Regions from separate parts of the Paenibacillus sp. FSL R7-0312 genome, predicted to be linked through region 1. Evidence: riboswitches for the same ligand, from Rfam matches in the RefSeq annotation. Region 1 holds a riboswitch; each other region holds the start of a gene.

Region 1 (3,139 bases):
TTCACAGCTTACCCGCCAGGTTATGGATGCCAGCCGGGGTATTGAGGACAAGAACCAGAACCTTAAGATCGTAATGACACAGGTAGCCTCCTCCTCCAACGAACTTGCCCTGGGTGCGAATGAAATCTCGGTAGATATTGCCGACATGACGGAATCGATCAAAGATATCGAAACTAAAGTCTCCAATTATACGAACTCCACCAAAGAAATGAATAAACGCTCCACCCATACGCTGGAGCTGGTTGAAAAGGGACGCCAGTCCGTGGACACTCAAGCCGAAGGCATGCGGAAGAATATCCAGGCTACGCAAAAAGTAGCAGATACGATCGAAGCACTCTCACAGAATGCCCGCGGGATTACCATGATCACCAAGACCATCACGGAAATTGCCGAACAAACCAATCTTTTGTCACTTAACGCCTCTATTGAGGCTGCACGCGCAGGTGAACACGGACGTGGTTTCGCAGTAGTAGCCCAGGAGGTCCGCAAGCTTGCCGAAGAATCAACCGCCTCCACCAAGGAAGTATTCGGGCTGGTCCGTAGCATCGAGGCCGATATCAAGCAGGCTATCGATAATATCGCTATTAATGAAGAGGTTGTTCAGGTGCAGAACGAGATGATTACGGAGACCGCACATATTTTCGCGCAAATCGTACATAGTGTGCAATACATAACCGAGCAGATCTCCTCCTTCTCCGCAGAGAGTGATCTGATGCTGGAGAGCGCGCTCAAGATCTCTGGAGCGATAGAGAATATCTCAGCCATTACCCAGGAGACAGCAGCAGGTACCCAGGAGGTATCCGCAGCGATGAACGAACAAATTCATGCCCTGCAGTCCGTAGCGGAAGAGACCGATAAAATGACACAATCTGTCTTCCAGCTGCAAAAAACAATCCATATTTTCAAATTCTAGCAGCAGCCCAAAGAGACCTTTTCCACAGAGCAGTCTGAGGGAAAGGTCTCTTTTTGGCATGAAAAAAAAGATTGTGATGTAATATTCACAAAGTGTTAAAATAGTGCATAACGCAAAAAAACCGCCTTTGCACTTCTTTACTGCTAATTCTTTATTACTAATAAACTAACATAATTTCAAATTTTAATTACCCATTTCTTAAGACCTATTCCGGGGTTCTACCAGCCTATAATTTTAATACATCCGCATGGTTTCATGAGGTTCCTATAATGTTATGAGGCTTATGGCTTATGCAGATTAACCCCTGCTCTTTTTCTGCATTTGCATTATAAGACTTTGGCCTTCCAGACGCATCCATTTTCAAAAGTTTGAATATCTATTATTTCATCTCCTATTACTTCTGAATATTCGCCAAATTTCGCGTTTTGTTGCACAAGGCTTATTGACAAAAGGCGAGCGAGGAATATATTGTAAAGGAAAATTATCCTTCGCTGTATTGATAACAACATAAGAGGCAAAATTCACCGAAAGGGAATGACGCAAAGCCATGGATCTACAGTCTCACTTTTCCGGTGAGATCATGACAGCCAGGTTGCTGAAAAACTATGAACCCCCCGGGAATCCGGTTCAGTAATGGTGATTCGTGCAACAGGCCTGTGCTCCTATTTCGAGTACAGGTTTTCTATTGCTAGCATACAATCAAAAAACAACTTGTGGGGTGGATGTTCTGAAGACAGTTGCAGATTATATGGCGGAAGCATTACGCGATCTTGGGGTAACACATTCTTTTGGTATTATTGGCAAGTCCATTTGTCCTATAGCCCTCAAGCTTGTTGACTATGGCATTGAGTTTATTCCCGGCCGACATGAGTCCAGCTCCGGCTTTGCAGCAGGCGGCTATGCACTGAAAACAGGCAGTCTCGGGGTAGCCTTCGGCACCTCCGGTCCAGGCGGAACGAACCTGCTAACCGCAGCAGCACACGCCAAAGCCAACAATCTCCCGGTACTATTCATTACAGGCCATCAGTCCATTAAAGAGCTGGGTATTCCCCAGTGTCAGGATTCTACATCCTATCTCGCTGATTTGGCGGACATGTTCAGACCAGCCACTCTTTTCAGCAAGCTGGTTGAACGCGGCGACCATTTCAGTACAATTTTCAATCATGCCCTGTCTATCGCCCTTGGTGACAAGAAAGGACCTGTTCATTTATGTATTCCGTTTGATGTTCAGACCGAGCGCCTTGAAGAATGCCGGATTGTCCTGCCGCAGCGGGAAAAGCTCGTCAGCTACGCCAACTACGAACGGTTCATTTCAGCGATCAATGCTTCCAGCAGACCTCTGATCATTGCGGGTAAAGGGGTTAACCGCTCCGGTGCGCACAAGGAACTGGTTCAATTGGCCGAGACGTTCAACATACCTGTAGTAACCTCTCCCGGCGGTAAAGGAGCCATTGCTGCGGATCATCCGCTCTATCACGGTCCTGTGGGCGTTGGGGGATGTACGCACGGGGATGAGATGTTGAACAACAGTGATCTGTTTATCGTGCTTGGTTCGCGTCTGAGTGATATGACCATATGCAATCTGAAGAGGGAGAATCATCCGGATCAGCTGATCCAGTTCGATGTTGATCCTACTTTTGTTGGTAAAATACTGACTTCCCGCACTCTTTCCGTCGGCGGCGATTTGCGTGACAACCTGGAGCTGTATCTCAGCAAGGTTGATCCGTCCACCATAACCAGACGTGAAACAGAGATCTCCAATCATTATACTGAAGAGCTGCCAGTGCTGCCCAAGCTCTCGCTGGCTTCGGTAATGAGCACGATGAGCGATTTGATTCCATACAACAGCAGTGTGTTTGTTGATGACGGCAGCCACGGCTTCAATGCGGTCAAATGGTTCAACGTGAAGAAACCGGGGAGCTTTGTATTTGATGCCTACTTTGCCTGCATGGGGAATTCAATCGGCATGGCCATCGGTGCCAAAACTGCTTCGCCGGAAGAGACGGTCTTCTGCATTACCGGTGACGGCTGTTTCATGATGCTCGGAACTGAAATTAACACAGCGGTTTGCAAGAATATCCCGGTTATTTTCATCGTTGTGAACAATATGCAGCTGGATATGGCACTTAAGGGTATGGAAAAAACAACAGGACGTATCGATGGAACCATTTTCGAAGTCCCTATGGATGCAGTGAAATTTGCTGAGTCCCTGGGAGCCGCCGGCTT
Region 2 (3,139 bases), 3.2 Mb from region 1:
GCTGCTGTTGGTGTCGGCGTTGGCGTCACCGTTGGTGTCGGTGTTGGTGCTGCTGTTGGTGTCGGCGTTGGCGTCACCGTTGGTGTCGGTTTCACTGTCGGTGTTGGTTTTACTGTCGGTGTCGGTTTCACTGTCGGTGTTGGTTTCACTGTCGGTGTTGGTTTCACTGTCGGTGTCGGTTTCACTGTCGGTGTTGGCTTCACTGTCGGCGTTGGTTTCACCGTTGGTGTCGGTTTCACTGTCGGCGTTGGCGTCACCGTTGGTGTCGGTTTCACTGTCGGCGTTGGCGTCACCGTTGGTGTCGGTTTCACTGTCGGTGTTGGTTTCACTGTCGGTGTTGGCTTCACTGTCGGCGTTGGTTTCACCGTCGGTGTCGGCTTCACTGTCGGTGTCGGCTTCATTGTCGGCGTTGGTTTCACTGTCGGCGTTGGCGTCACAGTTGGTGTCGGTTTCACTGTCGGTGTCGGCTTCACTGTCGGTGTCGGCTTCACTGTCGGTGTTGGCTTCACTGTCGGCGTTGGTTTCACCGTTGGTGTCGGTTTCACTGTCGGTGTTGGTTTTACTGTCGGTGTCGGTTTCACTGTCGGTGTTGGTTTCACTGTCGGTGTTGGTTTCACTGTCGGTGTCGGTTTCACTGTCGGTGTTGGCTTCACTGTCGGCGTTGGTTTCACCGTTGGTGTCGGTTTCACTGTCGGCGTTGGCGTCACCGTTGGTGTCGGTTTCACTGTCGGCGTTGGCGTCACAGTTGGTGTCGGTTTCACTGTCGGTGTCGGCTTCACTGTCGGTGTCGGCTTCACTGTCGGCGTTGGTTTCACTGTCGGTGTTGGCGACGGAGTACACTTAGGTGTCGGCGTCGGTTTCACTGTCGGTGTTGGTTTCACTGTCGGCGTTGGCATCACTGTTGGTGTCGGTTTCACTGTCGGCGTTGGCGTCACTGTTGGTGTCGGTTTTACCGTCGGTGTCGGTTTCACTGTTGGTGTGGGAGTTGGCTTCACCGTCGGCGTTGCAGTCGGTTTCACTGTTGGTGTAGGGCTTGGTGTTACGGTTGGTGTTGGCGATGGGCTGGGGGTTGGTGTTGCGGTCGGCGTCGGACTTGGCGGCGGTCCATCTCCCTGGTATGTTCCTAGGTGCATTTCTACTCCGCCGGCAAAAGACTTGGCAATTAGCGTTCCGTATAGCTCTGCACCGGAATAATTGACATCCGCCTTAGGCGCCAGTATCGTCCCCAAAAAGGTGGTATACGCAATATTCACCTTGGTCGCTTCGTAGAAGTTGAACAACACTTGACCTGCTTTGCCGTTATTCATTGCGAAACTTGGTACATTGACCGTAGCTCCACTTATGTTAATAATTAACGTGGCATTCTGGGCAATGTTGAATTGAATATTGTTTGTATTCGCCAGCGTTGCCGCATCCAGGTGAACTACGTTGAAAAGATCCGGCGCACTTATTGTAAGTGTTCCATAATTATTATTGCCAATTTCTTTCGTAGCGGACAATGCCCCGTATGCTGCAGAACGCGAGATCAGATACTGCTTCTCAGCCGGGAAATCAATCGGGCTTCCCTGCTTCTTCGCGCCTATAATATTCACAATAGGCTCATTGGCTTCAATGGTGTCCCCATACACAACGTTTCCGTAGATTTCTCCGCTACCCGAATGTTTAAACTTCTTACCGGCAACGAGTACGTCTGTGGCTGAAGAATTCCTGTAGGCCCTGGCTACCCCGTAACCTCCAGAGAGAGTAATATTCCCTCCCGCTGCAAGACGGCCTTCAATTTGATCATTGTCTTGCGTGAAATCGTCAAAGATAAAAGCATTAAAATTCCCGGCAATCCCCAAGACCGGCGTTGGATTGTAAGGTACACCAGCTGTTGCCCTTACCTCCGTCCCCCAAGTGAAGGCGCTACTTACGGTCAGTACGCCCGCCAGAATACAGGCGGCCGCTTTTCGCAATTTTTTTCTCAATAATCTACACCTCCTATTCAACTATTCTATGAAATCGTCGCAAAACTATAACAAAAAAAAGACCGCCACGAAGGGTTAGCTTCACGGCGGCCGGACGACCATAGCCCGGACTTAAGGGGCATCAGATTCCTGACTTTGCGTCCCGCTCTTTCGAAACGGTTTGCGTTTGTACATGATTGATATGAAATTGGAAAAGCTTATGTAATACCCAACAGAAATCTGTGACATTTGTTACTTTAGAACTAACTTTAGTTTAGATGCCACTTGGCATATTGTCAATATATTTCCAATTCATTTCACAGCTATTTTTGTGATGAAAAAAATAAAAAACGCTTTATTCATAAGGCTTTATACAATTTATAAACATACCTTCCTGACGAAAAAGGTCGATAATCCCACTAATTCGCCGCAGTACTTTTTCCTTTTCACAGAGTTATTATCCTTAAATTTCAAATATCAAAATTTAGTATTTTAGTCCTACTTTTTCTCCCCGCCCCCCCCATCTTCGCTTAAACAAACCTCACATGGTGAACCTGAAGAAACGGGTGCCATCCTCCTTAAGGACACCACCCGTTTCCGGACATACAAGAGAGCTCTTATATAGTAAAAGCCTTATGAGATTCATCTGTTTTCACAGCAGTCTTTAATCGACATATCTAGGGAGTTTGTGTAGAGGGCTGGAAATCTGCACACGCAGAAATCCATTTTTAGAGCAGCTGAATCCAGCCAATCATTGATACCCAAAGCGGAACGCTAAGGAATAACCCAAACAATAAACCGCGGCGGAGATTTCCTTCATGACTCATTGCCATTCTCCTTTTAATCAGATTTATTTACAACTTTATTATTTCAATTTTAATATAAAATAATTTTCCCGATTTTATTGTGAATTATGTCACATTAACAGCCCTCTTTTTTTAAATACCATTGATTTTTTTTGAACTTCGGGTTAAATTACGAATATACGTTCTCGTTGGAGGAGATGAGATTGATGCACAGAGCAGAGAGCCAGGACAATATGCTGGTGAAATCGTATATCTTGCTGCCGCTCATTTTATCCGCCTTTGAACGCGATGCTTCCATCCTATCCGCAGAGCTGCGCACACCCGATCCTTACCTTGAGGTTCTCCGGACAGCGGCGGGTGCAGCCATAGCCGACCTGCGGGATGTCC
Region 3 (3,139 bases), 3.2 Mb from region 1:
TCGGTGTTGCCGTTGGCGCTGTTGTCGGCGTTGCTGTCGGTGTTGCCGTTGGCGCTGTTGTCGGCGTTGCTGTCGGTGTTGCCGTTGGCGCTGTTGTCGGTGTTGCAGTCGGCGTTGCCGTTGGCGCTGTTGTCGGTGTTGCAGTCGGCGTTGCCGTTGGCGCTGTTGTCGGTGTTGCAGTCGGTGTTGCAGTCGGTGTTGCCGTTGGCGCTGTTGTCGGCGTTGCAGTCGGTGTTGCCGTTGGCGCTGTTGTCGGCGTTGCCGTTGGCGTAGGCGTCGCTGCCGGTGTTGCCGTTGGCGTCGGCGTCACTGCCGGTGTTGCCGTTGGCGCTGTTGTCGGCGTTGCCGTTGGCGTAGGCGTCGCTGCCGGTGTTGCCGTTGGCGTCGGCGTCACTGCCGGTGTTGCCGTTGGCGTCGGCGTCACTGCCGGTGTTGCTGTTGGCGTCGGCGTCACTGAAGGCGTCGAAGTCGGTGTCGGCGGATCTTGGCCTTTATACGGAATATGGTGGGATTCTCCCGATCCTGAGAGCGAAGCTCCGATCAGGTTCCCGTTGATTTGACCATTATTAAATTGAATAGAGGCATATGGAGCCAGCACAGATCCCAAAACTCCGATACCTTCGATTTGAAGACTGGTCGCTTGACTGAAGTTATATAACACTTTACTGTTCATAGCGTTATCCTTATTTCCGTTACCATTAATTCCCGTCCCCATATTCTTCATAGTTACTGAAGTGCCGGAGATATTTACTATAGCTGTTGAGCCATCTGGAATCTTAATTCTCAACTCATTTGCACTAGACAGCTTGCTGCCCTCTACAGTAAATATGTTAACATCCGAATTTGTACCTTCCAAAAAGAAATTACCGGAGTTGGCAGTGGTAACCCCATTAACAGGCTGAGAAGCAAGCTGCTGAGATTTCTCACGAAGTAAACTAAACTCGGCTGAAAAATCTACAACATTTATTTTTTGTTGTAAGCTTCCTGTCCCCCCGCGCGGGCCGCCGCTGCCGCTATAACTCCCCCGTAGACTACATCACCCACGGTTTCTCCCTGGGAATAATACAGATTACCACCAGCGATGAGAGAGTATCCTTCCTTCGTTTCTTCACTAGTAAGACTATGTCCCACAGAGTAATTAACATTTAAATCCACGTTTCCGCCAGCAGCTAATCTGCCTTCAATATCACTATGCTTAACATCAACATCTCCCAAGATGAACACATTATACTTGGATGCATTGCCCGGCAAAGAGTTGCCCTCGGCTTTAACTGAGGTGCTCCCCAGTGAAATAATTCGGCCGCTTCCCACAATCAGAACTGCTATAAGTCCGAACACCGTAAGACGTTTGAATTTTTTTAATTGGAACATACAAGCTCACCTCACAGTTAATATAGATATAGGCCACATTTATATAACAAAAAAAGACCGCCGGAAAGAGGTTGCTCTCTTTACGGCAGTCGGACGATCGTTGCGCTCCATCGCGCTTTAGACTCCTGGACTTTGCGTCCCGTCCTTTCGAACGGTTTGCGTTTATACGTCAGTGAAAGATTAGGTTGTGAAATTATGTACTAAATCAAACTTTTATACTAATGTCTATGATATTCATTACTTTGGAACTAATTTTAGTTTATCCGCTATCAAGGCTGATTGTCAATGAAATCCTTTGAAACATCTGGTAATAGATTATATCTACCGATTCACTCCAAAGCACTGTTACAAAAGGTTTTTTTAATTGAAAACATAGCTTTCCCAGCTGAATCCTGATCCTCTCATCGCTCTCGATGGCACCGATAAGGATATTTTCAAACTATGTATAAAGAACTAATTTTAATTTTGAAATTTTAATATATACTCAAGGTCCCATGATCGTAAAGACGCAACTCTTTCTCCTTAGCACATTTGATTTTACGAGGAAATATAATATCAAATGTATATCCCATATAAAAAAGGCTGCTTTGTGGAGAACGTCTTCTCCCAAAGCAGCCTTTTCCCGATTTAGCGGTGATATCGCCAGCCTGTCGGAAAGGATCTTACGAATTGCATTTATTTACGTTTATCTGTTCTGGATCTTCTGCCGAGGAATATTCCCAATCCTGCAAGGGCTAGACCGACCAAGTAATAGGGAGCCGGACTGGACTCACCAGTCTTCGGGAGCGATGCATCCGCAGGTACATTGCCTAACGGAATCTCTTCATCAATGATTGTCACAATTGGCGTTGGACTTGGTGTTGCGCTTGGGCTTGGCGTTAGGGTTGGACTTGGTGTCACCACTAACGGCCGAGGTGTTACTGTTGTCACAGGGCCCAAAGGCAGCGGATCATCAATGATTATTGTATCTGGATTTACAATATAGCCGATTATTGGAGTCGGCGTTGGCACTACATTAATAAAGACGGGCGGTGCAGACGATGGTACTGGTGCCGGTGGTAATGTCGGTGTTGGTGTTGGTGTCGGCGTCGGTGTTGGTGTTGGTTCTGGTGTCGGCGTTGGCGCTGCCGTTGGCGTTGGTGTTGGTGTTGGTGTTGGTGTTGGTGTTGGTGTTGGTGTTGGTGTTGGTGTTGGTGTTGGTGTTGGTGTTGGTGTTGGTGTTGGTGTTGGTGTTGGTGTTGGTGTTGGTGTTGGTGTTGGTGTTGGTGTTGGTGTTGGTGTTGGTGTTGGTGTTGGTGTTGGTGTTGCCGTTGGTGTTGGTGTTGGTGTTGGTGTTGGTGTTGGCGTTGGCGTTGGTGCTGCTGTTGGCGTTGGTGTCGGTGCTGCTGTTGATGTTGGCGTTGGTTCTACTGTCGGTGTTGGTGCCGCCGTTGGCGTTGGTGTTGGTGCTGCCGTTGGTGTCGGTGTTGGCTCTGCCGTTGGCGTCGGTGTCGGTGCTGCTGTTGGCGTTGGTGTTGGCTCTGCCGTTGGCGTCGGTGTCGGTGCTGCTGTTGGCGTTGGTGTTGGTGCCGCCGTTGGCGTTGGTGTTGGTGTTGGTGTTGGTGTCGGTGTTGGCTCTGCCGTTGGCGTCGGTGTCGGTGCCGCCGTTGGCGTTGGTGTTGGCTCTGCCGTTGGTGTCGGTGTTGGCTCTGCCGTTGGCGTCGGTGTCGGTGCTGCTGTTGGCGTTGGTGTCGGTGCTGCTGTTGGCGTTGGTGTCGGTGCTGCCGTT
Region 4 (3,139 bases), 2.3 Mb from region 1:
CCCGGATGGGTAAAAACCTCCAGCATCTGCTTGAGCTGATCCGTACCGGGCTGGGGGGCACCTTCCATGCACAGCAGTGCGGATTTAAGATCGCTGATCAGGCACTCTATATGGCTGTACTTATCCTCCAGCAGCAGCATAACCACCAGACCGTATTTCACGGATTGCTGGCGGGATTCTACATTCTTGGCCAGCAGACGGGCGGCTTCCCGCAGTCCGCCGACTTCAGTCAGCAGCAGACTGGAGAAGCGGTGCAGGCGGTGCTGGTGTACGCCGGCAAGTCCTGTATGCAGGCTGCAGCCGGTTACTTGACCGCTTATATAGATGCTGCCGGTAGCCGTAATTGTAGATTGGCAGACGTTGCCGTAGACATACACATTCCCTAACGCCTCAATACACATAGGGCCTTCAATATCTGAGGGTACAACGATGTCACCTGCAAATATAATCTCACCGGCCGTTGCCGCCATTTCCTTGGTGATGAGGCATAGGGCAGGGAAATCGCAGGTTGTGACGCTGCCGGAGTCTCCGCAGATGCGGGGTCTGCCCGTACGCAGAGCCGCGATCTCTCCGTTTGGAAGCAGCTGTGCATGGTCTCCGGCTGCGAAATAAATATCCTGGGGTGGAGGTGGAGGCAAGACGCCTCCTTCTACGTCAAATCCGGGAATTCCCTCTTCTGGCGGCAACTTGCGGGCAAAGACCTCTCCCTCTCTGGCGAAGGGGGCTCCCGGAAACCGGAGATAATCTAAGAAATCTGCAGCTTCCGCAGTTCTTCCCTCCCGGAGCATTCCATTGCCTGTGAGCGTATGCTCCGGGAGGGACAGCTGCAGCCTTGATTTCTTGCCGGGCAGCGGGGCTCTCCCTTCTACGATACAGACTGGGAGATATGTAGGGTTGTTCAGTTCGGCGTATAGGGCCGGGATATTCAGATTCCGCAGAATGGAGCGGTTATCCAGCGAAGAGAGAATCTGTTCTATAGTGAGCGTGGACAGCAGCATCGCCCGGTTAGGTTCAGCCCGGACTGCGGCTTCGAAGGAAGCCGGGCAATTAACCAGATTCCAGGCGTACTTTTCTGCACGGTACAAGGTGAAATGCACTTTGAGCTTGTCAGGTGAAACGGTAATCTGATACTGTGGCTTCTCGCAAATTTCCCAGGTTATATGATCCGCTGAGGTCACCTCAGTAGGCTCTGTAACGGTCTTCCAGTTGATCTTCAGCACTACAGGATGCACAGCGGAGATCCGGGCTGGCTTGCCGCCAGAGAGCGGGGGAGTAATGAAGATCTGATTATTCTGCACAAGGATAATTCCATCCTTATCTCCATTCATCCCGCCGGAAGTCTGGCCCTCCACAGAGAAAGAATCCAGGAATCCCGTACGTTCAAGCATCAAGGATTCCACGAAATCATATCGGGTTGGTTCGATGAATTGCTGCGGCATTAGCTTAACCTCGCTTTTTCGTATAATCAATGGCATTCGTACAGAAAAGAGCATCATAAAGCCTGGGGGATCTCCCGGTGACTGATGGCTTACGTGGTCTCTATTGGCAGCCTGGCGACCATAAACGCGGATTCTCTGCATTCTTAGGCCCATTGCTTTGCGTCCTACCCTTTCAGGAAGTTTGCCTTTAGAAATAGATCAATGATATACACTCAGCATGAGGCGATTTAAATCGACTGTAATCGACAAAAAAGGTCATAACTGGTTCCTGCGCTGCAGGAACTTCTGCAAACAAGCTTAATTCTAGTACTTAAGGAGCTATTTTTCAACTCTATTCTGCCAATTTATCAATAATCTTAAAATGTGCAGCTCTAAGTTGTCTGGAAAACTGGTTTCCCAGCGCTTACAGCTTATGGGAGGACCCCTTCTGCAAGAGCCCTTGTTGCTCAAACCCTACTGCTAATTGAATTATTGTACAACAATAATATATTTCCGCCCTATGACTGCCAATAATCCGCTAAAAATCAATGCGTGTAACTTCCAGTTGAACCGGGAGGGCATAGTGTCGTTACGGGAACAAATCATGAGGATGGGAACTAAATCTGATTCGGCTTTACCGCACAGGAAAAAGGGACTCTCCCAAGCCTATAGCTTATGGGAGAGTCCCTTCTGTATGAATCGTATCGCGCTCGCCGGTGCAGCCTTGGCGGGCTGCGCGCCAGCTGAGATTGCCGCATAATCAGCGCGTTCAATCTCTTCAAGAATCCGGTTCAGATGCGAGAACACCGCGCCAAGATCACGGAATGCGGCGAGCGGGCATTGACCCTGCAGCTCAGAGAACCAGGCCAGCTGCACATCACGGGCGCGGCGAAGGCTCTCGGGGAGCGAACGTCCGCATTCCGCATCCGACAGCGTCCGGGTACCATATAAGGCAATGCAGTCTGCCGTTGCCGTCACAACCTCTGTCATCCAGTCGGCTGCGGCATAATGGGCAGGAAGCAGGGAGAGCTCTTCGGAAATTCCTTTGACGTAGGAATGCACCCTGCTAAGATGGGAGGTAGCCTGTGACAGTGTACCGAGCTCTTTGCGGCACTGGTAATGGGAGAGCGTGAAGTGAAGCTCGTTCTGCAGTTGCTTACTCTTGCCAAGCAGTTCACCGGAAAGCTTAAGCGCGGTCAGTGCCTGGGCAGCATCCCGTCCGCCGGACGTCAGGCCGGTTAAGGCATCGGACAATGTCAGGCTGCCCCTCAGTGCCAAGTCCTTGACCTTGACGAACCCCTTGGGCGGAACGATAATCATATTTATAATTAAGGCAATCAGCACGCCGATCAGGGTCTCGGCGACTCTCCAGACGATGTACCCATCCTGATAGAAGGTGAGCGCCAGGACGGAAGTGACGCCAACCTGCGAAACGGCCTGGATATTAATCCGGCAGGCGGTGGCTACGCCTATACCGAGCAGCAGCATCAGCAGAATCGAGAGCGCACCAACATCGAAGAAGCGGCCCACGACCAGGCTGGCGATTCCGCCTAGCACAATACCGAGCAGCCGGTATGCCCCTTTTTCAAGCGAGGCTTTGACACTGCTCTGGGTGATAAGAATCGCCGCCAGCGGCGCAAAGTACAGATAACGGTCGCCATACAAGCTGTGTACCGCGAGCCAGGATAGTGATGCAGCAAGGGTAACACGTATCATATAAA

Evidence for each region. Region 1 has a riboswitch for cyclic di-GMP ahead of MKX70_RS17415 (thiamine pyrophosphate-binding protein). Riboswitches for the same ligand answer to the same signal wherever they lie in the genome.
Region 2: linked by a shared signal. The riboswitch ahead of MKX70_RS03325 (choice-of-anchor A family protein) and the one ahead of MKX70_RS17415 (thiamine pyrophosphate-binding protein) in region 1 are both predicted to bind cyclic di-GMP.
Region 3: linked by a shared signal. The riboswitch ahead of MKX70_RS33375 (choice-of-anchor A family protein) and the one ahead of MKX70_RS17415 (thiamine pyrophosphate-binding protein) in region 1 are both predicted to bind cyclic di-GMP.
Region 4: linked by a shared signal. The riboswitch ahead of MKX70_RS07280 (flagellar assembly protein A) and the one ahead of MKX70_RS17415 (thiamine pyrophosphate-binding protein) in region 1 are both predicted to bind cyclic di-GMP.

What each region holds. Positions count from the first base shown of each region.
Region 1 is NZ_JBBORE010000001.1:4,000,696-4,003,834, reverse strand. It holds gene MKX70_RS17420 (methyl-accepting chemotaxis protein) at 1-913, shown strand, start outside; cyclic di-GMP riboswitch class I at 1,417-1,513, shown strand; gene MKX70_RS17415 (thiamine pyrophosphate-binding protein) at 1,632-3,139, shown strand, end outside.
Region 2 is NZ_JBBORE010000001.1:783,863-787,001, forward strand. It holds gene MKX70_RS03325 (choice-of-anchor A family protein) at 1-1,967, opposite strand, end outside; cyclic di-GMP riboswitch class I at 2,050-2,142, opposite strand; gene MKX70_RS03330 (hypothetical protein) at 2,956-3,139, shown strand, end outside.
Region 3 is NZ_JBBORE010000001.1:780,193-783,331, forward strand. It holds partial or broken gene MKX70_RS33375 (choice-of-anchor A family protein) at 548-1,371, opposite strand; cyclic di-GMP riboswitch class I at 1,453-1,542, opposite strand; gene MKX70_RS03325 (choice-of-anchor A family protein) at 2,047-3,139, opposite strand, start outside.
Region 4 is NZ_JBBORE010000001.1:1,673,983-1,677,121, forward strand. It holds gene MKX70_RS07280 (flagellar assembly protein A) at 1-1,439, opposite strand, end outside; cyclic di-GMP riboswitch class I at 1,542-1,635, opposite strand; gene MKX70_RS07285 (FUSC family protein) at 2,085-3,139, opposite strand, start outside.